Regions from separate parts of the Shewanella sp. SM73 genome, predicted to be linked through region 1. Evidence: predicted binding sites of a transcription regulator. Region 1 holds the regulator's gene; the other holds the start of a gene.
The links. Region 1 encodes LexA, which represses DNA repair genes until DNA is damaged. Its sites were predicted from a motif close to TACTGTATNNNNATACAGTA; they were not measured.

Region 1 (16,666 bases):
GACAGAATTGCAATACTAGCCGTAGCATAAACCATGGATGCATAGCCAAATAAGGGTTTACGACTGAAGGCTGGGACTATTGCAGAGATGATGCCAAAGGACGGCAAGATCATGATGTAGACTTCAGGGTGGCCGAAGAACCAGAAAATATGCTGGAACATCACAGGATCGCCGCCGCCAGCCGCATCGAAGAAACTCGTGCCGAAAAACTTATCGGTCAGCACCATAGTCACTGCGCCAGCGAGTACGGGCATAACTGCGATCAGTAGGAATGCCGTGATAAGCCAAGTCCAGACAAACAATGGTAACTTCATCCATGTCATGCCTGGCGCGCGTAAATTCACTATGGTCACAATCACGTTGATCGCGCCCATGATCGAACTTATCCCCATGATATGAATAGAAAATACAAAGAGCGCAGTGCTATCTGGGCTATAAGTTGTTGATAGTGGTGCGTAGAAGGTCCAACCAAAGTTAGGTCCGCCACCTTCCATAAATAGCGAACTGAGAAGAATAGTAAAGGCGAAGGGGAGTATCCAAAAACTCCAGTTATTCATCCGTGGCAGCGCCATATCGGGCGCCCCTATCATCATAGGGATCAGCCAGTTAGCGAGCCCTGTAAAGGCTGGCATTACCGCACCGAATACCATGATCAGCCCATGAACAGTTGTCATTTGGTTGAAAAAGTTGGGCTCGACCAATTGTAATCCAGGTTGAAAGAGTTCAGCGCGGATCACCATGGCCATAGCGCCACCGGTTAAGAACATAATGAAGCTGAACCATAAATACAAAGTACCTATGTCTTTATGGTTGGTGGTTAGCAGCCAGCGCATGATGCCCTTTGGCGCACCATGATGATGCTCATCATGGGCTGCGGTTTGATCTTGAGTCGTTGTGCTCATCATTATCCCCTACTGTCCATGACTTGCGATATCAGCAGGTTGCACTGTATCGCCGGTATTGTTACCCCAAGCATTGCGTTCATAGGTAATGACTGCTGCAAGTTGCTGTGGGCTAAGCTGTTTGCCAAATGCCTGCATAGCCGTGCCCGTTTTGCCGTGCATCACAATATCGATGTGATTGGCGACTGGTCCAATGGCGATAGCACTACCCACTAGCGCGGGGAAGGCGGGTGGTATTCCTGCACCTGTCACTTGATGGCAGGCAGCACAGAAGGTCGCGTAGACAGTTTCACCTTCGGCCATGAGGGCGTCATGGCTGAGTGTGGGGAGGCTTGCGGGATCGACTGCAGCTGAGACGTCTGTTGCAGGTGTGGGTGTTGGGGTTGTACTGCTTGGTACCGCGGCGGATGTTTGTGCAGAATTGCCGTTCATGTACTCGTTGACGTCTTTGGCTTGCACTGCATCGTCAGTATTATTGCCCCAAGCATTACGCTCGTAGGTAGTCACTGCCGCGATTTCTTGTGCAGTCAATTGCTTACTAAACGCTTGCATGGCTGTACCCGTTTTACCGTTGAGCACAATTTCAAGGTGGCCGCTGAGCGGTCCCGTTGCAATCGGGCTACCTTTAAGGTGCGGAAATACGCCTTGCAACCCTTCGCCATTGGGCTGGTGGCAGGCTGCGCAGTGCCCGAGGTAAACTTGTTCACCTTGAGTCATCAACTCTTCTTTACTTAGGGTTTGTGATAAAGCGGCTTGAGCGGCTTCAGCCGCAGCACCTGCGGCTTGTTTCTGCTCTGTTACCCAAGCCTCAAACTCGGCTTCAGGTAACGCTTGTACTACGATAGGCATAAAACCATGGTCTTTTCCGCAAAGTTCGGCGCATTGACCGCGGTAAATGCCGGGTTTGTCGATGCGAGTCCAAGCCTCATTGATAAATCCAGGGTTGGCATCTTTCTTAATGGCAAAGGCGGGTACCCACCAGGAATGGATGACATCCTCTGAAGTCATCAGAAAGCGGATTTTGCGGTTTATCGGTAGAACGAGCGGTTTATCGACTTCCAATAGATAGTTTTCACCCTTGGTTTCGGTGCCTTCAATTTGTGCTCTGGGTGTTGTCAGTATGCTATAAAAATCAATATCTTGATCGAAATAGCTGTAATGCCATTTCCATTGGGACCCCGTGACTTTTACGGTGAGATCGGCGTTGCTGGGATCTTCCATTGCGATTAAAGTTTTTGTCGCTGGAATCGCCATTAAGATCAAAATGATAAATGGCAGAATCGTCCAAGCGATTTCAACTTTAGTGCTTTCGTGAAAGTGGGACGCGACAGCGCCTTTGGATTTTCTGTGGTTGATCATGGCGTAAATCATGACGCCAAAGACCACTAGGCCTATTGCGCAGCAGATATACAAGATGGTCATGTGCAAGTGATAAACCTTGCCACTGATCTCGGTCACGCCAGGGGTCATGTTGAACCGCATGTCTGCGGCGGTCAACGGTGGTGCGAAAAGCACCACGAGTAAACAATACAACAATTGCTTCACAAGACTTCTCCTCTGCCAATTGCGAATAGCAACTACAAAGAAGAGCAACACAGTAAGTCTCAACTCTATGCAAACTCTTCAGTTCCCAAAAAAGCTTTTTTGACTTCAACGTGCGTTGGCGGCTGTTACTTTTAATCAAGTATTGTTACTGCTGGTAATTAGCCACGCTGGCACATACTGCTGAAATAAATCTGTTCTCTATTTTTAGTGGCGCTTCGAGTTCGATAAATACTCGATTCATTGACCACGGAAGGTGATATATCATCACCGACTTAACCAACCATACTTGCTGTTTAAATATTGATCAAGATCACTTATTTATCTAATTATCTGAAAAATTGCCAAAAAAAAGCCTCACATTCATAGGTGAGGCGGCTTTCAAGGTAAAAAATTAAATGAATATTTAGTGTACAGCGCTAAAAAAAGATTGCTGACCGAAGAGATTGCCTTGCTCAATGCGTACGTCGGCATGTAAGTGACTGTTTACGTCTTCAAGCACTATGCCCATAGCTCTGGCACTTTTAGCCACGATTTGTAGGCGTCGATTATCCCGCGCATCTAATGATTGAGTCCAAGTAATGACTGCACTGGACGTACCACTTGTCAGGGCTTTTTCCATCGCCCACAGGGTTTCGACTTCATCTTTAGCATGTACCAGCAAAACTCTATCCATACGCACACCCGCGTTAGCGAGCGTTTGCTTGTAGCCAATACTTGGTGGGTTGATGAGCACTAACCAACGGCCCTGTTGGCTTAACTGAGCGAGTTGTGCACTCAGATGAATTAATTCTTGGCGACCTTGAGTCTTAGTTGGCATGCAGGCGATAGGCGCATGGTGCCAGTCATAGTCGGCATCACGGACTTCATCGAGCCACAAGCCCGGATGGCGGGGGGCATTGCCAAGTAGTTTATTCATAGCCAATCTCCATTACGGATCACACCGACGGCGAGTCCTTCAATTGTTAAACTTTGGAAGCCTAAATCCACTTTAATCGGGGAGTAATCTTCATTTTCGGCATGTAGATAGACCACATTACCTTTTTTTTCGAAACGTTTAACAGTGACATCGTCATCGACTCTAGCGACAACCACCTGACCATTTCTAGCTTGTTCTACTTTATGAACTGCCAGCAAATCACCTTCGAGAATGCCGATATTCTTCATGCTGTCGCCTTTTACTCGCAGTAAAAAATCGGCGGCGGGATGGAACATGCTTGGGTCGACTTGGTAGTACTGTTCAACATGTTCTTGGGCGAGGATAGGTTCACCCGCGGCCACTTGGCCGATGAGCGGTAAACCTGTTTCAGTCAAATCTTCGATTTCCGCAGGCAGACGAATGCCCCGAGATGTGCCAGGCATGATCTCAATGCAGCCCTTTTTCGCCAACGCTTTAAGGTGTTCTTCAGCCGCATTGGCGCTCTTAAAACCTAAACGGGTTGCGATTTCTGCCCGAGTGGGTGGCATGCCAGTATCGGCAATATTTCGTTTAATTAGCTCTAATATTTCAGCTTGGCGTGGCGTCAAAGGTCTCATGGTGTTTCCTGTTTTTCTATACAGTTACTGTTAGTATATACAGTATTATTTGCAGCGCAAGTATTAACCACTTTTTAGCTATGTTGGAGAGAATTAGCGAATATTACCCATAGTCTGGTATTCTATCGGGCTAGTAAACGCACTTAATTGCATAAGAATAATGCCTAAACACGACTCTCTTTGGTTGAAATCATTACGTTGGATCCAAAAACACTTAGTGCACACTATTGTGGTGCCTCAGGATCCCTTTGCCGATCTGAATCTGGATGCTTCCAGACCCCTTGTTTATGTGATGAAAACAGAATCCCTCAGTGACATAGCTGCTTTGAGCGAAATAACGGCTAAGTTAGGTTTACCAAGCCCTTATGAGCCTCTAGTGGCTAATGGTGTGACTGCGCCTCGGGTTGTCTGTCTTCAAGGACGTAAGCCACTGTTTGGCGAGCGTGCTGGTAATGAGCCTTTCCTCGAATGTTTTATGCGTTTGTTAGCCGTGCATAAGGAACGTCCTGAATTAGATATTCAACTGGTACCCGTGAGCTTGTATTGGGGTCGCACGCCAGGGAAAGAAGACGACACTATGAAGGCGGCCGTATTTGAGCGGGAAAACCCGACTTGGCTGCGCAAGTGCTTGATGATTCTGTTCTTAGGTCGACATAACTTCGTGCAGTTTTCGAATGCCGTATCCCTGCGTTACATGGCTGACGAACATGGCACCGACATGGGGATTGCCCATAAGTTAGCACGGGTTGCGCGCGTGCATTTCCGTCGTCAACGTAAGGTAATGACAGGGCCTGTGCTGCCAAACCGCCAAGCACTGTTTCATTCGTTACTCAAATCTGAGTCGCTGCGCAAAGCGATTCAAGAAGAAGCCGCCAGTAAAAAGATTTCTGAGACCCAAGCGCGCGAGACGGCTATTGAGTACCTCGATGAAATAGCAGCCGATTACTCAGATAGTTTAGTGCGTATTGCCGAGCGTTTCTTAACTTGGTTGTGGAACAAGCTTTATAGCGGGATCAACATTAAAGGCGCCGAGCAAGTTCGCCAGCTGCATCACGATGGCCACGAGATTGTTTATGTGCCTTGCCATCGCAGCCACATGGATTACCTGCTGTTATCGTATATTTTGTATTATCAAGGCATGGTTCCGCCGCACATTGCTGCTGGCATCAACCTCAACTTCTGGCCCGCGGGACCTATGTTCCGTCGCGGTGGTGCCTTCTTTATCCGCCGTAGTTTTAATGGCAACAAGCTGTATACCGCAGTATTTCGTGAGTATTTAGATCAGCTGTTTGCTAAAGGTTATTCGGTGGAATACTTCTCCGAAGGTGGCCGTTCACGTACTGGCCGTCTGTTGGCGCCGAAAACTGGCATGATCGCCATGACGATGAACAGCGTACTGCGCGGTATTGAACGTCCTGTCACACTTGTGCCTGTGTATTTAGGCTATGACCATGTGATGGAAGTGGCGACTTACCATAAAGAGTTAAGCGGTAAGAAAAAGAAAAAAGAATCTGTGTGGCAGGTGTTCGGTGCCATTCGCAAATTAGGTAATTTTGGCCAAGGTTACGTGAATTTTGGCGAGCCTATTACCTTACAAAATTTCTTAAATGAGCGTGCGCCAAACTGGCGTGCTGAGTTGGCCGATGATCCCGAGCAGAAACCAAGTTGGTTAACTCCAGCGGTAAACGTGCTGGCTAATCGGGTGATGACGCGTATCAATGATGCCGCAGCCGCGAGTTCGGTGACTTTGACTAGCTTAGTCTTACTGGCGACAGATCAAAACGCCTTAGAACGTAGTCTGCTGGAGCGTCAGCTTGATTTGTATCTGACCCTACTCAAAAAAGTGCCTTACACTTCTTATACATCTGTTGCCGAAGGTGATGGTAAGCATTTAGTGCAGCAAGGTTTAGAGCTGAACAAGTTTGTTGTTAGTGCCGATCCTTTAGGGGAAATAGTGTCTATCGAAGCGAGTCAGGCTGTGTCTATGACTTACTATCGTAACAATATCATTCACTTATTTATCGTACCGTCATTAATTGCGAGTTGTTTAACCCACAATGAACAGATCCTGCGCCAGCAAGTGGTTTCAATCGTTGCCGATTTTTATCCACTGCTGAAAGCCGAACTCTTCATGGGAATTAAAGACTTACCAGCCTATGTTGAGCAAGTGCTGGATTTCCTGATTGGGCAAGGTTTAGTGGTTGAGACAGATACTTTAGCTGTCGTGCCTGAGCACTCAAGCCAATTATTGTTGTTAGCCAGTTCAGTGAGTGAAACTTTGCAACGCTACGCTATTATTTTCAATCTGTTAGCGAACAGACCTAAGATGGAGCGCTCAGAACTTGAGTCTGAGAGCCATTTACTCGCTCAGCGTTTAGGGGCTTTACATGGTATTACCGCGCCTGAATTCTACGATAAAAAACTCTACGGTACTTTGAGCGTGAAGCTCAAAGAATTGGGATATCTGGCGGATAGTGAAGATAAGTCCAATATCAATCGCATACGAGATCAGGCCAATAGCTTATTACGTCCGTCAGTGAGACAAACGATAGTGGCGAGTGTCACCGCGGAGCACACAGTTTAATGGCAAATCATATGAATGCGGCTAAGCATAAGCCCGCAGGTAAGTCCTTGCTTGGTGGTGCCATGATTATTGCTGGCACGACCGTAGGTGCTGGGATGTTTTCTCTGCCCGTGGTCGGTGCAGGTATGTGGTTTGGCTATTCGATTTTAATGTTATTGGGTATTTGGTTTTGCATGTTGATGTCGGGCTTATTGTTGCTCGAAACCAATTTACATTTCGAACCCGGTGCTAGCTTCGATACCTTAAGCAAGCAAACTCTTGGGCAGTTTTGGCGGATAGTGAACGGCGTTTCTATCGCTTTCGTGTTGTATATTTTGACCTATGCCTATATCAGCGGCGGTGGTTCGATTGTGAATCATAGCTTGCAGGGCATGGGAATTGAGTTACCGCAAAGTGTGGCAGGGCTGGTGTTTGCCATAGTATTGGCGAGCATAGTGTTGATCAGCACTAAGGCCGTGGATCGGATTACCACGATTATGCTCGGCGGTATGATCATTACCTTCTTCCTCGCTATCGGCAATTTATTGATCGAAATTGATGTGACTAAGTTGCTCGAACCTGATGGTAATAACAGCTTTTCACCTTATCTGTGGGCGGCGCTGCCCTTTGGTCTCGCTAGCTTTGGTTACCATGGTAACGTTCCCAGCTTAGTGAAGTATTACGGCAAAGATTCCTCCACCATTATCAAGGCGATTTTCGTCGGCACCTTTATCGCGCTGGTGATTTATGTCTGTTGGTTAGTGGCGACTATGGGCAATATTCCCCGCAGCCAGTTTATCGACATTATTGCCCAAGGCGGCAATATGGGGGTGTTGGTGGGCGCTTTGTCTGAGGTGATGGCGAGTAGCTGGTTAAACAGTATGTTGACCCTGTTTGCTAACTTAGCCGTGGCTTCATCTTTCTTAGGGGTGACCTTAGGTCTGTTCGATTATCTTGCTGATTTGTTTGGTTTTGATGATTCACGCTCTGGCCGAATGAAAACCGCGTTAGTGACCTTTGTGCCGCCAACGATTTTAGGATTACTGTTTCCCGACGGCTTCTTAGTGGCGATTGGCTTTGCGGCATTAGCGGCAACTGTGTGGGCGGTAATCGTCCCGGCGCTGATGGCCTATAAATCGCGGCAGTTGTTCCCCGATAGCACAGGTTTTAGAGTGATAGGCGGTACACCGCTGATTATTCTTGTGGTGTTATTTGGCATAGTCACAGGTGCATGTCATCTGCTCGCGATGGCAAATTTACTGCCGCAATATTCCTAATTTGTTGTGATGATTTAAGCCCTCTATGTGAGGGCTTTTTTGTCTTTAGTGGTTGAGTTTTGTCTTGCAGATCTTTTTAACCTGAATACTGGACAGAAATACAAACTCAGGCTTAACTCGAATGATTGTTAAGACAAAGGAGCCGATAATGAAAATGACTCAGTACGCACAAGGACATGCATGTTGGGTTGAACTTGCAAGCCATGATTGGCAGGGAGCAACAGTATTTTACCAAGCGTTATTTGGTTGGAACGCGGTTGAAATGCCGATCCCAGAAGGTCACTTTTCGCTATTTAATTTAGCGGGAGATGACTTAGGCGCCATGTATCAAATCCCTGAGTCTGAAGCACATATCCCCAGCCACTGGCGTATCTACTTTGCCGTCGATGATATCGATGCCAGCATTGCAGCGATTCAAGCGGCGGGCGGCCAAGTGCACATGGGGCCGCATATTGTGGGTGATGCGGGCGTGATGGCGCAGGTCAGCGATCCTGAAGGCGCACGCTTTGCTTTGTGGCAAGCGAAGAACCACATAGGTGCTCGCCGTCAGGGTGAACTCAATACCCTTTGCTGGGTTGAGCTGGCTTGCAAAGAGCCGCGTACTGAAGAAGCCTTTTACTGCAAAATCTTCCCTTGGACCAACATGCCAAGTGACATGCCTGACATTGAATACTCAGAATGGCAGCTTGATGGTCAATCCATCGGCGGTATGATGACGATAATGCCTGAATGGGGCGATATTTCTCCCCACTGGCTGCTCTATTTTGTGGTGGCGGATTGCGATGCGTTTGCTGAGAAAGCCCAAAGCTTAGGCGCGCAAGTGTGCATTCCGCCTAGTGATATCCCTGATGTGGGACGATTTTCTGTCATTGCTGACGCCCAAGGCGCTACCTTTGCGGTGATCAAGCTTAATCAGATGTGATTGCCATATTAAGTGCTGTCATTAAGGTTAAAAACGGCGACGCTAAATCGCCGTTTTTATTTGTCTAACTATTTGTTTAATTAGCGTTATCAATCATGATTGTTTCAGGGCAAGAGCCTTTTGAGGCCTTATTGGCTTTGGCGAGTAGGCTAGGTAAGGAGTCAGAAGTTTTAATGACTTCGGGCAAGTTAATGCGGATTTCACTCAGTAATCCCTTGCCACATTCTAGACTCATTTTAGTGTGAGCGCCTTGACCGAAGCTGTCATCAAAACTTTGGTTTAACTCACTTTTACTGACACTCTTACCTATGTTGTCATGAATAAATTTTTGTACCCATGCCGAGGCATTGACCGCTTGGGTCAGCTGGGTTGCCAATAAAAAGTACTCGTTAGGGTCTTGGCTACGGCAAGTGCCGTGTTTCCACCATTCGTGGCGTTCTAAACAGGTGCCATATTGGGCGCTAGGCATGACTTCTTCTAAATTTTTGCGCACCGATGGATTCAGTTCAAACTCTGGATAAGTACAGAAATCATTCGGTTGCAGTTTGACTGTGCTGCAATAGCCATATCGCGTGCCGCATTGTTGTTTATTCGGCCACAGTCCGTGCAGGCTGAAGTGTTGCCATTGGCTCGATTCTGGCGTTTGGCTGAGGGCGCGACATTCGGCTTTACGGCGGCCATAGAGTTCACAAAAGGTGCTTTGCCAGCTTAATGCGAGCACGTTAGCATCGAATTCGCCACCTATTTGACATTGATTCCCTTGGCGTTTCTCTGGGGAACCATGCTCTTTAAGGCTATCTCGGCTTTTGGCTTTGATGTCCGATGCCGTGGTTGTTTGCGCCGGTTCCGCCGCCGTTGCAGGTGTTGATAAATTACTGCCAGCAACATTAGATAGATATTGACCACAATCGCCGCTGATCCAACGCATGGGAGACTTCACCGCATTGGTGCGCACTCTTAGCCAATCAGGTTTAGCGCTATTGCCGAGGATTTCAAGTACAGGGTAGCGCTCACCAATATTGCTCTGCCATTGATCTGGATTCGTCTGCTTATTTTTCGATTGAAATAGCTCACAGCGTTTGTCGGCAACGAATTCACCGGTTGCGGGTGCGGCAAAGGTGGGTGCTGTAATGATGAGCGCAGAGCATAAACCGAATGCGGCAAGTAATGCGCGTGATGGGGTTTTAAGGGAAAGTGCTTGCGGCCATATCCGGCTGATGGTTAAACAAAATGACTTGGTCATGTGATTGGATCCTTCCTACGGCAGTGAATTGAGTCAATTCTGTGTGGCACTGAGTCAATGGTACACATAAGCGCTATAAACTTAGAGACTTATTTTATGGATAGCGAATACTCATGTAATTATGGTGTCATGCATTCGACTTATATTCAGGTTTCTACTTGTGAATATAAAGAGGTTATTCGTGCGTAAGGTAATCAATCTAAATGCTGTTTTGTTATCGTCTCTTTTGGTGCTATCGGGTTGTAATTCTGACTCTGACGATACTAATCCTATACCGATTGAACCAACTGGGCGTTGGTTAAAAGGTGACTTACATGTACACACCGCGGTTTCGCAGGATGCTCGCGAAACCCAGTCTGATATTCTGAAGTGGGCCTTTGATGACTTCGGTTTAGACTATGTTTCCTTATCGAATCATATGCGTAATAACAGTCAAGATAATGATGATAACGACGTAGGTGGTTTGCTTTATTACGACGCATTAACTCAGTATGAAATGCCTGGTCTAAAAAAGGCCATGCCTAACTATGAGGGCAAAATTGCCTATTCGAGTTTCGAGTGGGATATGCCAACCCATGAGCACTTTAATATCGGTATTTTAGGTGATGAAGCTAAAGTCTTGTCGGCGATTAAAATTTTCGAGTACAGATTTAGTAGTAAAAATGATATTGCAGACTTTGATCCCCAAGATATCGCCGCTTGGACTGCTGCGGGTTATACCCGTCAAAACCAGACTCATGAAGATGCCGTTGCGGCGTTGAAATGGCTAGAGACTCATTATCCCGATAGCAGCTATGGGATGTTAAATCATCCTCGTCGCTATTTAACCAGCTATACCATTAAAGATGTAAGGGAACTGAATGATGCTGCACCCAATGTCTTCTTTTTAGTTGAAGGTCTGGTTGGCGGACAATTTAGCGGTAATCGCGGCGATTATGCTGAGCGCAGTAGCGGTGTATATGGTGGAGTCGACCCTGTGGTAGCGCAGGTCGGCGGTTGGTGGGATGCGCTGTTAGGCGAAGGTCGCCAGATCTGGAATATGGGTAACTCAGATATCCATTTCAAAACGCGCCCACCTTATGCAAGTAGTTATTATCCCGGTGAATATGCGAAAAGCTACACTTGGGTCGATGGTCAAGATACCACGGCGCTTTTGAAGGGGTTACGCTCAGGTAATAGCTTTTCTGTGTTTGGCGATTTGATTGATGCCTTGGATTTTAAGCTTGAAAGTAGCAATAAGAATAGTGTCACTATGGGGCAAACCTTGGTAGCGAAAGCGGGCGACAAGTTAACGCTCACTATTCGCTTTAAAAGTCCGGCCTTGAATAATAAAGAGTCGGATATAGGTAATGAAGTTTATGCCGGCATTAACCCTGGTGTACACCACATCGATTTGATCGCAGGTAATGTGGGTCCGCGTGCTGAAGCGGGTACAACGGTATTTGAAAAGGAAACAAACGATTCAACCTTAGTTGTTAAAACTTTTACCAGTGCTGACTGGCATAAAGATGCCGATGGCTACTACAGCATGAGTTACAGTTTTATTGCGGATCAGCATCAATACTTCCGTTTGCGTGGGACTAATTTAGATTACAACCAAGCTAACCTGACGGAAAAAGGTAATCCTTTAAAATCAGCTGTGATTAATCAAGCCGAAGATGAATCGGTTCAGGCTTGGTATAACAAGATTAATGATCGTAACTATAACGACCTGTGGTTCTATTCTAACCCTTTGTTTGTTAAAACGAATAAGTAACTCTCTTTAAAGACCGTTGAATAAAAAATCCCCCAGACTATTTCGGTTTGGGGGATTTTTTATGTATGTGTTATTACTGAACTGCGTCTTTCTTTAATTTACGCGAGTAAATCAGTAAATAAAGCGCGGGTAGTACAAACAGTGACAGTAATGGGGCCGTAACCATGCCGCCGACCATAGGTGCGGCAATTTTCTGCATCACATCGTTACCCGATCCTGCACCCCACATAATGGGGAGTAGGCCGAAGAAGATGGTTGCTACTGTCATGGCTTTGGGGCGGATCCGCATAACGGCACCTTCCATTAACGCTTCTTTGAGATCGGTAACTGTATGGTAGTTATTCTTCTCTTGCCTGTGCTTAATGGCATTATTAAGGTAAATCAGCATGATTACCCCAAACTCCGCGGCAACGCCCGCCAAAGCAATCATACCGACTGCGACGGCGACTGAGATGTTGTAATCCAGTAGATACAATAGCCAAGTGCTGCCGACCAGCGCGAATGGGAGGCTGAGCATGATAATACTCGCCTGCAAAGTAGAGCCAAATGTCATCATCAACAGGATGAATATCACACCTAAGGCCATAGGGATCACTTGCTTCAGTTTTGCATCGACTCGCTGCATATACTCGTACTGCCCAGCGAAGCTGTAGCTGTAACGCGGTGGTACCTTGAGTTCGGCATTTAATGCTTGCTTTGCGGTAGTAATGTATTCGCCGATAGACGTGCCTTCAATATCGATAAACACCCAAGAGATTAAGCGACCATTTTCACTGGTGAGCATAGGTGCGCCATCGGTGATTTCGATATCCGCTAAATTTCGCAGTGGTAGATAATTTCCCGATTTAGTGATCACAGGGAGTTCGCGTAGCTTTTCGATATTATCGCGAAGCTCACGGGGATAACGTAGGTTGATGGGATAGCGCTCAGCCCCTTGTACCGACTCGCCAATATCCATACCGCCAATGGCGTAACGCACGACATCTTGAATATCTTGCAGTGACATACCGTAACGTGCGGCGACATCGAGTTTTGGGGTGATATCGATATAACGCCCGCCACCACTGCGTTCAGCATAGGCTGACTTTGTGTGTGGTACTTTGCTGAGAATGGCTTCTATCTTAGCTCCTATGCTTTGCAGTTCGTTGACATCGGCACCAGTGATCTTAATGCCGACGGGGGTTTTTATCCCAGTCGAGAGCATATCGATACGGGTTTTGATGGGTTGCACCCAAGCATTGGTCATCCCAGGTACTTTCACCGTTTGTTGTAATTGGGCGATGATGCCATCTAAGGTCATACCCTCGCGCCATTCTTCATGGGGTTTAAGCATGATGGTGGTTTCGAGCATAGTTAACGGTGCGGGATCGGTCGCAGTCTCGGCGCGGCCCACCTTACCAAATACGCGGGCGACTTCGGGGACGGTTTTGATCAAACGATCCGTTTGCTGTAACACTTCGGCGGCTTTGCCCGCACTGAGTCCCGGTAACGCAGTTGGCATATAGAGTAAATCGCCTTCTTCTAACTCGGGCATAAACTCACTGCCCATGCGCGTCATCGGATACCAAGCACTGACTAAGGCAATCAATGCTAATGCTAGGGTGATTTTAGGAAACCTAAGTACCAGATTAAGCGAGGGCTTATATAAAGCGATCAGTACGCGACTGATGGGATTTTTATGCTCACTCGGAATTTTTCCCCGAATAAAATAGCCCATTAAGACTGGCACTAATGTGATTGCTAATAATGCGGAAGCGGCCATAGCAAAGGATTTGGTATAGGCCAGCGGTGCAAATAAACGGCCTTCCTGCGCTTCGAGTGCGAACACAGGCACAAAGCTTAAGGTGATAATAATCAATGAGAAAAATAACGCAGGGCCGACTTCAATCGACGCTTCGGTGACGATCCGCCAGTGTTCTTTGGTATCGGGTTCTCGGTTGTTTTCTGTGTGAAACTGCTCCAAATGTTTGTGCAGGTTTTCAATCATCACAATTGCGCCGTCTACCACCGCGCCTATGGCAATCGCGATACCCCCAAGACTCATAATGTTGGCGTTAACCCCCATCTTATTCATTACGATAAAGGCAATCAGGATTGAAAGCGGCAGGGTAATGATGGCGACTAAGGTTGAGCGTGCGTGCAGTAAAAACAGCAGGCAGACCAACCCTACCACTAGCATTTCTTCGATGACCTTGCTGAATAAATTATCAACGGAATTAAGGATTAATTGGGATCTGTCGTAGGTGGGGATGATTTCAACCCCATCGGGTAAACCAGCTTTCAGTTCTTCAAGCTTAGCTTTTACGGCATCAATCGTGGATAAAGCATTTTCGCCGTAACGCATCACAATAATGCCGCCTACGACTTCACCTTCACCGTCAAGTTCGGCTATACCGCGGCGTGAGGCCGGGCCTTTGCGCACGGTAGCAACATCTTTGAGTAATAAACCTGTACCAGAAGGGCTGGTGATACCAAGGGGAATTTCGCGGAAATCCTCAAGGGTTTGACGATAGCCTTTGGCGCGCACCATATACTCGGCTTCAGCCATTTCGATGACCGAGCCGCCAGCTTCGCTATTAGATTTTTCTATCGCATCTTTAATGCTGGCGATATCCAGTTTATAGATCGCCATTTTGTCGGGTTCGAGTACGATCTGGTAGGTCTGCTCCATACCACCGACGGTGGCGACTTCAGACACGCCAGCCACGCTTTGTAGCTCTAATTTAAGATACCAGTCCTGCAGGCTTTTGAGTTGTGATAAATCTAAACTGCCGGAGCGATCGACCAGCGCATATTCAAATACCCAACCCACACCTGAGGCATCGGGGCCAAGAGACGGTTGTACGCCCTGCGGCAATCGGCTACTGATCTGACTTAAGTATTCTAATACCCGTGAGCGCGCCCAGTAGATATCTGTGCCATCTTCAAAAATCACATAGACATAAGAATCGCCGAACATGGAATAGCCGCGTACCGTTTTGGCGCCGGGTACAGCTAACATGGCGGTAGATAAAGGGTAAGTGACTTGTTCTTCCACCAATTTAGGCGCTTGCCCTGGGTAGGAAGTTTTAATAATCACTTGCACATCCGACAGATCGGGCAGTGCATCAAGCGGTGTTTTGCGCAACTCTTGTACGCCCCAGACAGTGATCATGATGGCAATGATCAACACCATAAGTCGTTGTCTGATGGAGGCTTCGATAATGTATTTTAACATGCTGCGCTCCTAGTGCTGATGACCGCTGCTTAAACGCATTAAGCTGCCCTTGAGGCTGGCCTCGGAGTCGAGTAAAAATTGCCCTGAGATCACCACGCGCTCGCCTTCGGTTAAGCCCGAGACAATTTCTGCCTTACCTTGACTCATCATGCCGACGGTCACGACTTTAGCGGCAAAACTATTGTCGTCTTGTTTGACTATCACGCGATTCTCTTTACCCGTTTGGATTAAGGCTTCCTGTGGGATTACTAGCGTGTCTTTATTGGGGCCGCCAAAAAGCGAGACCTTGGCGAGGGTTTTAGGTCTAAGGGAAACATGGGTGTTATTGAGCACAACACGCACTCGCAAGCTACGCGTGACAGGATCAAGTTCCGGATAGATATAATCTATAGTGCCTTTTATCCCGCTTAAGTTCATGGCGGGCACAGCCACTTCAGCCTGTTGGCCTTTGACTATCCAGCTTTGTTCATTTTCAAACACATCGGCTATGACCCATACCTTAGAGAGATCGACTAACGACATCACTTCGGTGGATGGCTCAATATACATACCATCGCGGATAGACAGTGTTTCGACTACACCATCCTGTTGTGCATAAAAGGGTACCCGATATTGGGTTTGGCGCGAGTCGGCTAATTGCTTGATTTGTTGCTCGGTAAATCCTAAAAATGACAGTCTTAAGCCTGCTCTACGAACAAGATCCTGATATCTCTGATTGCCTGCTGTTTTGGCGGTATCTAAGGCGAGTAAATAATCATCCTGAGCATTGACTAAATCGGGTGAATAGATTTCATAGAGTAGCTGCCCTTTTTTGACTGTGTCTCCCATGGACTTAACCATCAGTTTTTCAACCCAACCCGTTACTCGAGCATGGATATGCGTTATTTGGCTTTCATCGTAATCCACTTGTCCAACGGTCTCGACAAATTTCCATAGCGTATCGCGCTCAACTTTAGCGACTTTTATGGCTAGCGCTTGCTGCATGCTGCCGGAAACATTGATATTGATTTCGTGAGTGTTACCACCCGTTTCGACTTTTTCTAAATTCATACCACAGATAGGGCATGTACCGGGTACATCGCTGATGATGTGGGCATGCATAGGGCAAATGTATTTAGTTGTTGTTTCTTCGCTGGTTTTTTTAACAAGATTGTTAGCCTTAGGGGTTGGTGTGTCGAACACTTGGCTTGCCGCTTTCGTGGTCGAGGTGTGCGCATGTTCTGTCGCTAAGTGATCTGTATGTTGATGTTCAGCATGTGGATCTGCTGAATTGGTATCGGTACCTTCCTTTTCAACTAAAAACATATTGCACTTAGGGCAGCGACCAGGCTCATGGCTGAGCACTTCGGGGTGCATAGGGCAAGTGTATGTTTTTACTTGATTTAACGAATTATTTTTAGGTGCTGTTGCAGAACTTACTGCAGCTTCGGTCACCACGGGCTGTTGTGTGCTCGCCAGTTGGGCATGGCTCAACCAAGGCGTACCTAAGAGTAAGCTACTCAAGATCAGTACGGCTTTAGGGGTCTGCTTTTTTACGGTTTTAAATGAATTCATATGCCTCATCTCCAGCCTCGCTTAGTGGTGTTTGTGGGCGTTTTTTGCCGCACCTTCAGCTGGTTTTGCTTCTACCGCCTTTGGCTCTAAGTTCATACCACATTGAGGACAAGTATCCTCTTTGCTGCCAGTCACTTCAGGGTGCATAGGGCAA
Region 2 (16,666 bases), on a different contig from region 1:
ATAAAAGCGAACAAAATCCAATTGCAATAAAGTCATCACTCCCTAGCTGTGGCCTTACATCAGTCTGAATATAGCAATTTCAAAACCTATTTAACTGAATTTATCTGCCCGAAGCACTTCCTTAATTCACCAGCGATACCGGCATTCTTAAACTGTTATGAACAACCTTAGCGCCATAAGTCTCTGTTTAACAGCTAATTCAAACAACTGTCATCGCTTTTAATAACTTAACTAAATTAAACTCAGGATAAGAATGCTTGGACTTGATGTTGCGTAACCGATTTATGATCAATAAAGTTTTTGATTAACTGAAAAATATTTCTCAGATAGTACATCTAAGGCGACGTAGTTGCCTGAGTTTTAGTGAATTTCATCAAAGGTCCAGTTTCTTATGCCTTCCAGGCTAAAAAGATGAGCATAAAAATCAATCAACTAGAAAAGACAATACTCATTTATAACTGATGTTAACTAACCCGCTAGCAGACAAAACCAAATTAGATACCGTAAATATGAAAAAAGCCCTCTAAACATCCAGAGGGCTTTATACCAACTAAAACTTAAAACTTAAATCTTACACCCGCATAGTAACGACGACCAATTGGATCATAAGTACTCGCTGCAGTTTCTACACCAGTGCTACTACCTGGCAATCCACTGATAATTGGTGGGGGATCTTGGTCGAATAAGTTATTAATACCAACATAAAACTCGGCCATATCAAATGGGCGATATGCTACATTTAAGTCATGGTAAGTAACAGAACCAACACCAACAGACTCAGGAGCTAAGTCATAGCCAGATAAGAAACCATCATCTAAGAATGACTCACCGATATAAGTTGTATTCCAAGCGATGTTGAAATCACCAATTTCATAGCCCAATGATAAGTAGAACTTATCTTGAGGGGCATCAATTTCCCCATTAAAGTTATCAGGCTCAGCACCTGGCAACGGTATTTCATAACCTTTAATCACATGGGTATATGCTAAACGCGCATTTGTTTGGCCGACTAAACCATAATCTTCTAAATCTTTTGCATAAGTTATGACATAGTCAATACCAGATGTAACGTAACCACCACTGTTGGTTACAGCAGAGTCAATATACTCTAAAGAACCAGCACTGTTTGGGCCTTCAGGTGCTTGTCGACGGGTAATAAAACTACATAATGCAGCATTACCTCCGTAACATTGGTCCAAAATATACTGGCGGCCAGTACTAACTATAGCGTCTTCGATTTCAATGTCGAAATAATCGATATTAAAATCAAAGTCCTCTAACACTGCAATACCATCTGGTGAATAGGTTACACCAAAGGTCCATGACTTACCTTTTTCAGCGTCTAAATCTGGATTACCACGATTATAACCACTCACACCTTGAATATCTGACTGATTTAAAGTAAATGCTCCATTTGCTGCGATATTCGCCATCACACCAGCATCAGTGCGACATGCTTCAGCTTGCGCACCTGTTGTCGTTGCAGTAACACCCTGACATGGATCTGTCAAGCCAGTTGGAAAAGTTTGGCTTGGTGGTGAATACAACTCACCAATATTTGGAGCCCTCGTTGATAAAGCACGAATAGCCCTAAAACGAAGTTCATCAATAGGTGCCCAGTCAAGAGCAACGTTCCAGCTTTCAGTATTACCAACGGTAGAATAATCTGAGAAACGTACTGCACCACGTAAATTTAACTGCTTAGCCATAAATGCATCAGCAATCAATGGCACATTCACCTCAGTGAAATATTCCATCACATCAAACTCGCCCTCAGTGCTTGGTATAGCATTACCCGCATTTAAGCCAGCTTGTTGTAACGCATCAAATTCACTACGAGCATATTCCTCACGATACTCGGCACCCACCGCAACACCGACGAAACCAGCTGGTAATTCAAAGACATCACCAGAAACACTCATACCTGCAACAGTTTGTGTTGCAAGTGTGTTTAATGAGCTAGGTGCATTCACATAATTAGCCGCTTCTGGTGACACAGTACCAGCACCAAATATATTAATCGGCACACAACCTTGAGCGCGAGCTGTAGCATCACGGCATACTTTATTACCAAACTCATCAGTAACAGCTTCTAGCGCTGATTTAAAATTCAGAACGTTAACTTGGCCTGTACCAGTTTGTCCTTCTTTACTTTGACCGTATGAGAAATAAGTATCTAAAAACCATCCGTCAGTTAATTCGCCATCAATACCTGTCATAATACGGAAAGTATCACGGTCAGCTCTGCTACCACGGTTAGCTATATCAGACATACGGCGAGTAAAAGAGATATCCTTTAAACCATCACCATTTGTATCTGTAGCTAAGTTATAAAGCTCATCAGGTATCACAGAGTTACGTACTAAAGTACGTTCATATTCACCGGGATTAGTCGCACTTTCAATAAATTGTTCAAACTCAACAGGAAGCTGTCCACCAGAGCCTTTAAAAACATCAACCGAAGACAGTGCAAAGGGTTCTAACTGGCTCTGTGTTTGAGTTGATGCATAGGTTCCTTCAAGTGTAGCGTTCCATCCATCTGCAAACTCATACTTACCTGTCGCTGCAAAAAGGTAGCGCTCCGTCGGTACCGCAATTGTACGGATAGCGTTGCGGTTATAGCCATCAGCTTCACGGGTATCTGTTCCATTGGTTGAGAAACCAGAGATAAAGTTACCGTTCTTATCATAAGTATATGGCTTACCACCTGCAACAAAACGGCCTTGTGGTGCAAAACTTGAGTAAAATGGTTGCATCGGCGTAAACATATCTTCAGGCAGACCCGTTACTGCAGCACCTAAAGATATTTGATCGATTGCCGAGCGATCACGATCGCGTGAGTAGACGGCACCTTGGTTAGTGTAAGCACCATGCACCATGATGTTACCTTTACCGTTAGCAGATGATGTACCCATAGTAAATTGAATTTGATCATCTTCGCTATCACCTTCGGCGCTTTGACCTTTTTGAACATCAAATTCAATACCTTCAAATTCTTTTTTATAGATGATGTTAACTACGCCAGCCACAGCGTCTGAACCATAAACGGCTGAAGCGCCGCCCGTCATAATCTCAACACGCTCAATAAATTGAGTTGGAATTGTATTTAAGTCAACAGCAGTATCACCTGGTACACCTGAAACAAAACGACGTCCATTAACTAGAACTAAAGTTCGCTCACTCCCAAGATTACGTAAATCAACAGTGGAAACACCAGAACCTGAGGTTAAAAAGTTAGAGTTAGTACGGCTAAGCGCGGGGGCACCAAATGCTGGATTTTTAAGCAGCAATTCTTGAACGTTAGCAACACTCGAAGTGTCAATCTCATCTGCGCCAATAACCTGCACAGGTGAGAAACCTTGCAAGTCTGTTGAACGAATGCGAGATCCTGTTACTTCAATTTTCTCAATTGTTTTTTCCGCAACAACTGCATCACCTTCTGCTGCAGCAACAGAAAATGTGCTTAGAGCAGCAACAGCTGCACTACCAACTAATGCGTACTTTATTGAATGGCTTAAAAAGCTGTTCTTATACATTGTCAATCTCCCTATATAAGTATGTCTTTATTATAATATTCCCATCGTCATCACACGACGGGTCACACGAAAACGCAACACAACAATCTAAATCAGCCCAATAAAATCACATTTAAAACACTTAATCAACAATTGAAACGGAAATAACACAGCAATCGGCGTTTGTGAATAGTTTAAAGCTGATGATTAGCCATAAGCTTTGTCTAGTGTCAAATTGAATAAAAATCATAATGAATTGAAATTTAAGCATTTATTTTATAGTGATGGAGAGTTACCCATTATCAAATTGAAAAACAACTCAAACACAAATACTTGCAAAAAATTAACACTTAAAACCACTTTTAAGTATAAGTGCTCAAAAAAACCTGACATTTTATGGCTAAATTTTGTTCAGCAAAAAAATGGGGAGATCATTACAACATGGGAATAATTTTCAACAAACAACCTCAATTCTGCTTAAACATGCACTTTTAACCAAAGTGATTTTAATACCGATATTTGACTGGATTTGACTTGTCCTTGATTGCCAATAAGAACAATGACCAAAGACGTCTGTAATATTTAACGTGCACGGGCAGAACTGACGAGTTCTGAAAATGTGTCGAACAGATAACAATAAAAAATTTAATTACCTTCCATTTGAGAAGAACTCGTTATTTAAGGTGACCAAATCATTGAAATAAATGACTTAATCTAAATGACCATTACGCTATTACCAGTTAGTTTTCCATTTTTTCATTCTGATGATAAAAAACCCCAAGTTGCCTCAGGGTTTTTATTATTAAAGCTGGAACAGAATAATGACTCCCGCTAACGAGGATTTAGAACTTCATACTCGCACGAACAAAGAAATAACGACCTAACATTTCATAAGTATATGGATCTGTGTTTGAGTCATTATTACCTGTGTAATAGGGAGGCTCTTTATCGAACAGGTTATTGATACCACCTGATAGGCGAATATTTTGAGTTAAATCATAAGATCCTGATAGATCATGGTATATAACACTCCCTACCGTTGGCGCATAACAACTAGATTCTTTGCCTTTACAAGCAAATGAGTCCATCCCATCAATATAACGAGCTTCATAAGTAAAGCTCCAGTCATCTGCACTAGCAGTGATGTTCATATTACTCTTGAATTTAGCATATGCTCCCGTACCGCCGGTAATGTAACCACGATAATCCACAGCAACACCATCAGGATCGAATTCTTCATATTCGGTCAGAATTGATGTATCCCAACCTGCTTTCCAATCCAATCCCAGAGCTGAAAATGCATAAGCAACATTAATGTCATAACCCGCAGTGTTCGTCGCACCGATATTTTGTAGACCATTGTCAAACTTAATACGACCACTGTTATCAATCTGAATATTAGAAGATTGACACAATACAGTATCAGTATTGATCTTATTACCTGCAGCATCTAAACATTGGTTAGCAATATAATTGTTGTCAACAGAAGTTATAGTGTTTGTTAATTCAATATCGTAGTAATCAACAGTCATAGACAGACCATCTACGAAGCTTGGTGAATAAACTAAACCTATCGTCGTAATGTCGGCTTCTTCTGGGGTTAATAACCCATTACCGCCAACAGTGACTTCAGCTTGGTCTTGTTCTGTTGCAGGATGAACAATTTGTTCGAAGGATGGTGACTTACCACCATATAACTCATCAACAGTTGGAGCACGGAATGCAGTAGACAACCCCCCACGGAACATAAGGTCATCATATACTCGCCAAGTTAAGCCTAGTTTCCATGTAGTGTCATCACCAAACGTGCTGTAATCAAAATAACGCATTGCAGCACTTAGATCGAGTTGTTCCACTAGTGGTAACCCACTTAACAATGGGATAGCCAATTCAGCATAAATTTCATTAACGCTAAAATCACCACCGGTAGGTTCTACCCTAGGATCATTAGCTAACCCCTGTGCTGTTAATGAATCTGGTGTAAACTTTGCAGCTTCTTTACGATTCTCGTATCCAGCAGCAAAGCCCATCATACCCGCTGGTAACTCAACAATATCACCCGATAAGGTTGCAGCAATAATATCTAACTCACTTCCACCACTATTTACTTCGGTATAAATGAATGGAGTGATGCTCTCACCTTCCCATGAAGACTGTAAAAAAGGATCAAACTCCCCCTTTAAAACTGCTGCATTAATTGAACCTAAATTATGTAGATTTGCCAGAGTATCGACAGAGTCGTTGCGACCTTTATTATAAGAGGCATCCCAACTCCAGCCATTATCAAATTCACCTTCTACGCCTAAAACAATACGAATAGTGTCTACAACTTGACTAAAGTCACGGGTACCGGACTCAACCATGCGACGACCATAAGAGAGTTCCTCTCCAGGCTTAACCCATGGCAGCAGGTCATCGGTCATCCAACCACCAGCTGAAATAGGATTATAAACCCATGCATCGCTGTTCCAAATTGGTTGAGGAGCCATTTGTTGATTTGACCAACGCTTTGAATACATAGCCTCAGTAAAGAAACGAGTTGTATCTGTCAGCTCATAGGTTCCAGCAGCCGTGAGATTCAAGCGTTCCATTGGCGTCGATAGATAACTATCTTTCGCATAGTTATATGCATCATTTGCAGTAACATAATCATGGTAAGTACCACCTCTACCACTTAGATCTGCAGTATCGCCCCAAATATGACCACCTTGAGAATAACCACTACCACCGCAAAACAAGCTAATTTTACCACTTGCATCAGGCTTAGTTTCTGTTACAGGGCAATCAGAAAAATCACGATCAGCTTGGCTTGCCTCGCCACGCTTTGTATACTGTGCGCCTATAACGACATTGCCTTTATCAAAGGTGTTACCCAAAGTCATATCAATCGTAGACTCGTCAGCATCACCTTCTCCAGAAATGCCGGTTTGGGCGTTGACTTCAAAACCTTCAAAGTCTCTTTTCAAAATTACGTTAACCACACCAGCAATAGCATCTGTACCATAAACCGCAGAAGCACCATCTTTAAGTACTTCAACTCTTTGGATCATAGAAACTGGAATCGTATTAAGGTCAACAGTAGAAGCAGCTCCTGTACCAGAAGCAATCATTCGACGACCATTAACCAAAACTAGAGTACGGTTAGTGCCTAATCCTCTGAGGTTTATGCGAGAATTACCACCAGAACCATTATTTATGCCAGCGTTAGTCATAGCACCGCCAGCCGAAGTCATTTTCTGCAAAACATCATCAATCGATATTGCACCAGAGGAAATAATGGCTGAAGCATCAATCACGCTAACAGGGCTAGCCGTTTCCATATCTGCGCGTTTAATTCGCGAACCAGTTACAGCTATACGCTCAACTTTTGCTCCATCTTTATCATCTGCAAATGTAAAAGGTACATTTAATACCGTAGCAGTCACACCGCTAATCAGTGCAAAGCGCACAGATTTTGCTATCAAGTTTTTTTTATGCATTGTCAATCTCCCGGGAAAATCATGTTTTTATTATAATTTGCTTATTTAATAAGCAGTTTTAAACAAGAGCACCTTAAACATTCCGAAGTGCTGCGGGAGCATAAAATCATATGAGAGACATTTAATCAACAAAAAGATAACCAAATACAAACAAAAAATACACAATGTCATTTTGTTACAAATTGACTTATCGTTAAAAACAAAAAAGCCAGTCATTACTGACTGGCTTTTTGTTAAAACAGTGGTTTCTACTATATAGAAACTGGAAACTTAAAGTGTGTAACGGATACCAATGGCAACACCGTCAGATTCTGAAAGCGCCATTCTAGCTTCTTGTTCTTTATCTGCACTGGTAAAATCGCTGTAATCTTTACGTGCTTCTACGTAAAGCACTGTGTTTGGATCCCATACAAAGTGCAAACCAACCACGACAAACTGACGTTTGAACTCATCGTTAGGATCGGCATTAAAGTTAGGTTGAATGACATAGTCTTTACCGGCATCAAGCACGTTGTAAGAAATGAATGGGCGTAATCCATTGTCAAACTTGTAAGAAACTAAACTTTCAATACCATAGGCGTCTTTAATCAAACGACCAATATTGTCTGTGTCATGATTTTCTTGTCTGTTAACGTTTGCAGCAGCGTATAAGCCATTGCTATCGAAGTTACCCCAAGTGATACCCGCACCGTAGATAAGATCAACCGCAGTGGTTTGTTCGCCGTTACCAAAACTCACATCAAACTCACCGCGGTTAACACCCGCAGTTAAGGTCAGCATATCAGTGGCTTTATAGGTCACCGCGCCACCATAAGTATAATTGTATTCTACTTGTTGAGCCGCTTTATCACCGCTTTCCCAGTTCGCTTGACACTGAGCTTGTGAAATATCATCCGTTGTATCACAGGTATAGAAGCTGCTGTTTTTCAACTGTGCTTGAACTGCAAAGCTTACATCGCCAAATGCATTGCGATATTGAACTGTTTTATCACCACGGCCAACACCGTTTACCGCGCCATCATCTTTATTATAAGTGTAAACACCTGCAGTGTTACCGTCCCACACAAAACCATAGTTAGTGTTGTAAACGACATCGTACCAAGCGCCCCACTGCTTACCAATAGTCAGTGTTCCATAAGTGTCATGGGACAGACCAGCGTAACCTAAACGGTTATAAAAGAACTCTTCTTGAACAGATTCGAAGCGATTGTTATAGACTATGTCGCTACTACCTACAGGGTTCACACCCCATTCCAATTTAGCAAATGCTTTCCAACCGTCAGTCAACTCACGATTAAAACCAAAATTAATGCGAGATGCGCCGTTAACAACCTCTGTTTCCCCTTGAGTGTTGATCACGCGTGCATCAATAAAACCACCGATTTCTACGGCATTTTTATTATCTTTATAGATCTCGATAGCTGAGACTGATGGAACTAAAAAAATTGCTGCAAGCGCAGTTGCTACTAACGTCTTGTTCATTTGGTGCTTAACCTTTTTTGTTTATGTTCTGTCAACGTCATTCCGTTGTTATATTTCCTTACAATTTCCTCTTAAAGGGTAGCAAACTTTCAATATTCCCTCAAAGCTAAACCTAAAGAATATGTCGATTAACATCACAAAAACAAACCAGTTAACCTCTACAAAACAGGTTAAAACGCTACATTCGCCACCCTACGCAACACATAAAGAACATTAAAAACACTATATTAACAGTAACTGCTTTGACGCAATATCCATGTAGTTTAGTTTCATTATCGAAAAAACAGGCTCGGCAATAGGGCCAATTTGCTTATCAATGTAGTATTGGTAATCAATTAGTGACGTTCTGTACAGTAAGGATTCCGGTCCATTTACAGTAATCAGATAATCAATCTGCGCCCCACGCTTGCCAAAAGAGGCATCTCCTGTTAAGTCGCATAATTGTTGAGCGACTTTAACATGGGGAGAAGATTTAGCCGTGTAATCTTCAATATTGCGTCGCATACGTTTGCGAAATACCAAATCATCATCCAACTCACCATCAAGCAGCTTTTCAAACACACTGGCCAAATAAACACTGATATCCCTTTGGTTAAACATCCGTTCATAGAGTGACTCTTGAACTTTGCGCGCTAAAGGGCTCCAATCACTGCGCACTTGCTCCATACCTTTAAAAGTAAGCTCAAGTTCATCGCTCGCATTACGCCACGCGCCAACATAACGTTTTTTACTGCCTTCTAACGACCCTCTTAAGGTCGGCATAAAAAACTGCTCATAGTGGCGTTCAAACTGTAACTCGAGAAAACTCTCAACTTGATGATCTTCAGCGATCTTAGCCTGCCACTTAGCATTAATTTCCCGCGCCAGAGTGTTACCTAAGGCGTTAATGTCTGAGAGATCAGGCTCGCTGCCAAGCCAGACAAAGGTCGAATCCGTATCGCCGTAAATCACTTGATAGCCCATCTCTTCTATCCATGCGCGGGTTTGTTTCATGATTTGATGGCCACGCATAGTGATCGAACTTGCTAACTTTGCATCGTGGAAAACACAACCTTGAGAACCTAAAACCCCATACAACGAGTTCATGATAATTTTTATCGCTTGGGATAAAGGCGCATTGTGCTCACTTTTGGCCTTTTCGCGCTGCTCAGATAATGTTTGGATAAGCTTAGGTAAAATGGGCTGTTGCCGACTGAAACGGCCACCGAGAAACCCCGCAACACAGTCAGACTCGGGCAATTGCAAACCTTCAATTAATCCCTTAGGGTCAATCAAAAAAGTACGAATAATGGAGGGATATAGACTTTTAAAATCGAACACTAAAATATGCTTATAAAGTCCCGGTACAGAATCCATCACATAGCCACCGGGGCTTTCGATCCCATCACTCGCAGGAGCATCGGGAGCGACGTAACCTGCTCGATGTAGATGCGGTAAATACAAATGATTAAATGCCGCCACCGAAGCCCCAACCCGCCCCAACTCTAAACCTGTTAATTCAGCTCGCGCGAGGGCGAACTCCCATAATTGAGTATGATTAAAAATATCCCACACCAGACGGCTGTCAGTAAGATTGTAATGCGCTAATGCTTGTTTGTGGGCCTTAAACAGCTGATCAATTTCTTCAACGCGATTATCCACGTTATGAATGGCCTTGCCTTCACCTAATAATTTCCGCGAAACAAATTCCAACGAAAACCGCTCAAAATGATAGAAAGCGGCTTTAAGCCAATCGATACCATCGAGTACCACACGGCCCGGTAAAACTAAGGTTTCTGGCCGAAATTTATTATCGACTTTCCACTCAAGCTTTGCCCCGCCGCGGCCAATGGTGAGCGGAATACGATGTAATAATGCACGGCGTGACAATAGCGCGAGATCGAAACTCACCACTGACCAACCGATAATAAAGTCAGGATCAAACTCATGGAACCACGCGATTAATCGATGAATGAGTGCAGCCTCATCGGCCACCCATTCAATATATTCGGGAGAGTTTGATTCAGCCTCACCCACCATAATCACTTTTTCATAAGTCTGCTTGAGACTGTCTTGCTCTTCGTCTCGGCCACTGTATTGACCATATAGTGCAACTGAATAGAGTAAACCTTCAAAACTACATTCAAAATCCAGTGAAATACAGCGCAAATGTACAGCCGTTAAAGGGGCAATACTCTTAGCCCGCTCGGCGATAAACACGGGCAGCGAGTTAGCCTCAAGACTGTCGCTAGTCGGCGCAGAGAAATGCCCTAAAAACGCCACATCAAGTGCCACAAACCGCTCGATTAAATAACGCTGTTCAGGGCGAATGTCGGCTTCAAATAAAGGGATGTCGGCATCTTTAGCGATGCGCTGTAAGGTACGTAAACTATTGCTAGATTTAGCATAAACACCACTAACCGCGCCGCCTTTAAAGCTTTTGAGTGCTAACGGTACAAACCGCAATGCTTGACCCGGCGTTTGCAACTGCAAAGCCGTGACATCAGTTTGATGACAAAAACAAATGTGTTCAGTGCCTTGCACTTCCACCAGCACAGGGCCTTGGGCGGTAGCCAGATAATACTGCAACACTAAACTCCCATGACGATGAATCGCATGGCGTGTTAAGACTCGACCTTGTACACTAACGGCCGCGGTAGCCTCTGACTTCATCACATGGGTTCCCAAATCGCATAGCTAGTCAATTTAGATGGTTCCTCAATTTAAATGCCGCCAAATGGCAGAAAAGTTTCTTAGGCTATGCAATCACTGTTATTATGTACAGCATTAATTCGATAAAGTAGTGACGCATGTTACCTGACAATGTAAAAACCCAGATCCGCGCCATCTATAAGGATATCGCTACCGCCTTGCCTAATTTTAGGCCGCGCCGCGAACAAAACTATATGGTGGCGGAAATCTCTAAGACCCTCGCCGGCGACTATGATAAAGATAGGCGCATCATTGTGGTCGAAGCAGGCACTGGGATCGGTAAATCATTGTCTTACATCCTCGGTACCATTCCACTGGCATTAGCGAGCAAGAAAAAGGTCTGCATCGCTACCGCAACCGTCGCCTTGCAAGAACAATTACTGCATAAAGATTTACCCTTTTTTCTTGAGCAATCCGGCTTAAATTTCCGTTTTGGCTTAGTTAAAGGTCGACAACGTTATGTATGTCTATCGAAACTGGCGATGCTCATCGGTGACGACAACAGTACACAAATGGCCATGTGGCAAACTAAACCTGACAATAGCCAAGTGGCTATGATGCATGGCCTGTTAAAAGACTATAACGAAGGTCGCTGGAACGGCGAAATCGATACCTTAGCCGTGCCGCTGCCCGATCACCTGTGGCAACAAATCGCCTGCGACAAACACAGCTGTCATCGTCAAGTCGCCAGCCACAGAAATTGCCCGTTCCATAAAGCCCGCGAAGATGTTGATACCTGGGACGTGCTCATCGCCAACCACAGCTTGTTATTTGCCGATTTAGAATTAGGTGGCGGCGTGATTTTGCCCGATCCCGAAGACGTGTTTTATGTTATCGACGAGGCACATCACTTACCGATTGTGGCGAGGGATTTCTCCAGTGCGCAGGCCACGCTGAGGGGTGCCTGCGACTGGCTCGAAAAAATTGGTAAAACCTGCGCAAAGTTACAAAACCAAATAAAGAGCAACAATATCATTGCCCCCGCGCAGGCGATGCAAGATCATTTAGGCGATCTTATCGCCCAGCTCAATCAAGTGGCCCACTACTGCGATACCCAGACAAAGCACTTTGCCAATCCTGAAAACCGTCTGCGTTTTGAGCACGGCAAACTGCCGGACTCATTACTCATTCTCGCCGAAAACCTCGCTGTTACCTCTAATCTAGCCCTCAAACAGTTTAATAAAATGCTGTCACTGCTGGCCGAAGCGATTAAAGATGGCGACATTCCTAAACATCAATCCGAAGCGCTATTGGCCGAAACTGGATTTATGCTGCAAAGGCTCGAGAATCTACAAAAATTGTGGAAGATGATGGCCAAGGAAGATAAACATAAAGGTGCACCTATGGCGCGCTGGGTTGAGCTCATCACAGGTAAACAAGTGGATTATCTGTTTAGCGCCTCACCTATCGAAGTCGGCTTTATGCTGGAATCCATGCTGTGGCAAAAGGCCGCAGGCGTAGTCTTATGTAGCGCCACGCTGCGCGCACTCAATAACTTTGACCATTTCGTGCATCAAGTAGGTTTGTCACTCAACGATGGCAGTCGTTATTTAGCCTTACAATCGCCCTTCGATTACCCCAATAATGCGACACTTTATTTACCCAAAATGCGCACTGAGCCGACGGATGATGCCTATACGGCTGAACTTGCCGAACAAATCATCACCCTTATTGAAGGCGAAATGGCAACCTTAGTGCTATTCGCCTCCTACTGGCAGATGGAAAAAGTGGTTGAATTACTTGAAGGTAAACTCACCACTGAGCTACTTATCCAAGGCAATGCGCCACGGCAACAATTGTTAGAGAATCATAAAGCTAAATGCGATAAGGGCGAACCAAGTATCTTGTTCGGCACAGGCAGTTTCTCTGAAGGTCTCGACTTACCCGGCGATTATCTGACTAACTTGATCGTCACTAAACTGCCCTTTGCCGTGCCAACTTCGCCCGTTGAGCAAGCGCATGCAGAATATGTCAAAGTCAAAGGCGGTAATCCCTTCTTACAACTGACAATCCCAGATGCTTCACGTAAGCTTATTCAAAGTTGTGGTAGATTACTGCGTAAAGAGCAAGATTATGGCCGAGTGACCATTTTAGATAGGCGGTTAGTTACTAAACGCTATGGCAAGTCCTTACTGGACGCCTTACCGCCCTTTAGACGTGTTATAGAGTAGGATTAAAATTTGGAGTTGTTACTCGAGCCCAGTCATTGGGCCCTGTTGGCAGTTATAGGTCTTATCGCTGGATTCATTGATGCCGTCGTGGGTGGCGGTGGCCTATTGTCGATCCCCGCACTGTTAACCTTAGGCATTGCGCCGCATACCGTATTAGGCACCAATAAGTTAGCCGCAAGCTTTGGCTCTTTTATGGCGGCTTGGACCTATTATCGCAAGCACCTCTTTAAACCCTCGTTTTGGTACATGGCTTTTATCGCCACCTTTATCGGCGCAGTATTGGGCAGTTTCTTAGTCTATTTAGTCGATACTCAATGGCTCGGAAAAGTCCTGCCGCTGCTGATCATTGGCATCGCCATTTACAGTTTAGTCAGCCCCAATGCGATGTCAGACGTTAACTGCCAAGTACCAACCAGCAAGCCGCCAGCCAAGCAACAATGGCTACAGGGACTGGCTTTAGGCACTTATGATGGTTTTGCAGGCCCAGGCATTGGCGCATTTTGGACCGTCACATCTGGCTCTTTGTATAAACTGCCTTTACTGCACAGTTGTGGCCTTGCCCGTGCAATGACTTTTACCAGCAACTTGACCGCACTGACTATCTTTGGTTGGCTTGGACAGGTACAGTGGCAAATAGGTCTGTGGATGGGATTGTGCATGATGTTAGGCTCATTTATCGGTGCCCGCTGTGCGATTAAATTTGGCATGCCCTTTATCCGCCCACTGTTTATTTTGATCGTGCTAATGATTGCAGCGAATTTGGCATGGAGCGCATGGTTGTGAACACCCAACAATTAATGGTGATGCTGAAGAATCAGCTTAAAGCCTTAGAACAAGAAGTACTGCAACACGATAATCGACTCGCGCCGCCACAGCGCAAACTCCTGCAAGAAACAGAGCGTTTTAATCACTCGCTGTTTGTCCAACACGGCGCCCAACTCGGCCCCTGTATTGAACAAATTCGTAGCAGTATTATGCAGCTCGAAAAACAAATTAAGCTTAAACTCGCCCCCCAGACTATTGCCCTGAGCTGTGAGCGGATCCAAGATAGATTCACCGCAGTCAAACGAGCCTTGCTGACCACTTCTATCGACATTAAGTCTAAAACTCAGCAGCGTGCCAGTAGCCGTGCCCGTTTTACACAGCGCCAGAATCAGTCTCACCAAGCCAGTGGTTTCGATTGGATCGCCAATAACGTGATGCAAAATAGTCATGAGATCTACGAAGAATTGAACAAACATCTTAATTGGGCGAAAAAATTTGAACAAAAAATTGAAGAAATGGAATCAAAACTTGAAAACTGTCATAGTGCTGACAAAATAAAATTGCAAAATGACATCCTTTTGATGCATCGTCGTCTAGGAAAATGCAGGCAAGCTATTAGTTATATAGAAGATCGCATTCAAATATTCGAACGCCCGTATCAGAGTAATAACCGTTAAGGAGTAACAATGAAATCACTTTTGCCAATTAGCAGCCTGCTAGTATTACTCGGATCTGCCTCAGCCTTCGCTGCAGATCTGAACATTCCTATGTCATTTGAGTACCTTGCTCTTGATGGTAAAAAAGTCGAGTCGAGCGTATTTAACCATAAAAGCAGCTTAGAATTGGCCCCCGGCACTCACAAAATCGCCATTCGTTATCATGAAATGGTAGAGGATGATTTTAGTGACAGCCAAACCTTTGTTAAGTCAGCACCTTTCATCGTTACTTTAGATGTTGATGGCGACCATCAATATTACCTGCAAGCGGCCGAAGGTGAAGTCGTTAAAAAGCCTAAAGTTTACGCGCAAAACCCACAAGTCAAATTAACCCGTAGTGACAAAGGCAGCGTCAATTACCAAGTGGTGAATACCAATTTAGAAGAAGAAAGCTTCGTCTCTCGCCTTTTCAGTGGTAATCAAGCCGTTGACGTATCCGGTACTGCCGCAGCAGCAACCGGTGCCGCTGGAGCAGTAGTAGCTGTTGCACCTGCCCCCGTGACAACATCGGCGACCGTTAACGCAACATCACTCACCGCCCCCGTAGACACCTCTAAAGCAGCAGGAGCCAACCCACAACAAATGTTGCAATACTGGTGGCTACAAGCGGATGAAAAAACCCGTAAAGAATTTATGAGCTGGGCAATTTCACAGCTATAACAACTTGCGATAACGAGGTTTAGTCAATATTGACTCTGATCCCACTGGTTTATCACGCCAGCTATTCCAAGCTGGCGCTTCCTCCCCATCACAGATTTCCCACCACTAAATACGCACATTTACGGCAGTACTTACTCGATAACCACATTGCCACGACTGCACAGTTCCACGCACCAACGGCCATGAATGCAGAAGATGTAATACAAGTGCATCAACGCGAATATGTAGAGCAATTTATCGCGGGTACCTTGCCAACAGCGGCGCTAAGACGGATTGGTTTCCCGTGGAGTGAAGCCTTAGTTGAGCGTACCTTGCATTCAGTAGCAGGCACCACACTCACAGCTTCATTAGCCATAAATCAGGGTATTGCCCTGCACCTCACGGGGGGCTACCATCACGCCCATTACAATTTTGGCAGCGGCTATTGTATTTTCAACGACCTTATCCTCGCGGCCAGAAATGCCATCGCAAGCCATCAAGTACACAAGGTACTGATTTTTGATTGCGATGTGCATCAAGGTGACGGCAGTGCAACCCTCAGCCACCAACATCAAGGGATCATCAGTTGCTCGATTCACTGCAAAGAGAATTTCCCGAGTCGTAAGCAGTATTCCCACCATGATATTGAACTAACCAAAGGCAGCGATGACAATCTGTATCTCGAAACCGTGGAGCAGACACTCGCCCTCCTTATCCGAATCCATCAACCAGATCTGATTCTTTATGATGCTGGGGTCGATATTCATCAAAATGACGATCTTGGCTTGCTCAATATCAGCCAAGAAGGACTGTTCAGACGGGATTTAACTGTGTTATCAATGGCAAAATCGGAAAATATTCCAATTGCAGCCGTGATAGGCGGCGGCTACAGCAGAGACGCACTACAATTAAGCCAAAGACACAGCCAACTTTTTATTGCGGCAAATCATTTGTGGTAGCAAACTCAATGAAAACCGTCATGGAGCATAACAATGCAACTCGAAATCCGTAATTACTACGAAGTTCTTTTAATGGAAATATTGTCAGATGAAGGACTTATGGACGAACTTCCTGAGGACTATCTCGCCGACTTATGTTGCGTGACCTTAAATCAACTGCCAGTGCGCTACATACGCCACCTCGTCGATACTTACTTCTTTGAAGACTATAACGAGCTACAGGAATTAAAGCGTGAGATCCAAACCGCA

Region 2: the regulator LexA is predicted to act here: its motif matches at 11,223-11,242, upstream of dinG (ATP-dependent DNA helicase DinG).

What each region holds. Positions count from the first base shown of each region.
Region 1 is NZ_JAKKRY010000010.1:67,356-84,021, forward strand. Features, by position in the region: gene ctaD (cytochrome c oxidase subunit I) at 1-902, opposite strand, end outside; gene coxB (cytochrome c oxidase subunit II) at 912-2,447, opposite strand; gene L5M51_RS14525 (cell division inhibitor SulA) at 2,851-3,363, opposite strand; gene lexA (transcriptional repressor LexA) at 3,360-3,980, opposite strand; gene plsB (glycerol-3-phosphate 1-O-acyltransferase PlsB) at 4,141-6,564, shown strand; gene mtr (tryptophan permease) at 6,564-7,820, shown strand; gene L5M51_RS14545 (VOC family protein) at 7,969-8,742, shown strand; gene L5M51_RS14550 (ribonuclease T2) at 8,819-9,985, opposite strand; gene L5M51_RS14555 (hypothetical protein) at 10,167-11,741, shown strand; gene L5M51_RS14560 (efflux RND transporter permease subunit) at 11,815-14,958, opposite strand; gene L5M51_RS14565 (efflux RND transporter periplasmic adaptor subunit) at 14,968-16,512, opposite strand; gene L5M51_RS14570 (heavy metal-binding domain-containing protein) at 16,534-16,666, opposite strand, start outside.
Region 2 is NZ_JAKKRY010000001.1:50,703-67,368, reverse strand. Features, by position in the region: gene L5M51_RS00285 (TonB-dependent receptor domain-containing protein) at 558-3,536, opposite strand; gene L5M51_RS00280 (TonB-dependent receptor) at 4,358-6,994, opposite strand; gene L5M51_RS00275 (porin) at 7,265-8,476, opposite strand; gene L5M51_RS00270 (DNA polymerase II) at 8,699-11,128, opposite strand; gene dinG (ATP-dependent DNA helicase DinG) at 11,266-13,338, shown strand; gene L5M51_RS00260 (sulfite exporter TauE/SafE family protein) at 13,348-14,121, shown strand; gene L5M51_RS00255 (primosomal replication protein) at 14,112-14,780, shown strand; gene L5M51_RS00250 (DUF2057 domain-containing protein) at 14,790-15,479, shown strand; gene L5M51_RS00245 (histone deacetylase) at 15,509-16,417, shown strand; gene L5M51_RS00240 (late competence development ComFB family protein) at 16,451-16,666, shown strand, end outside.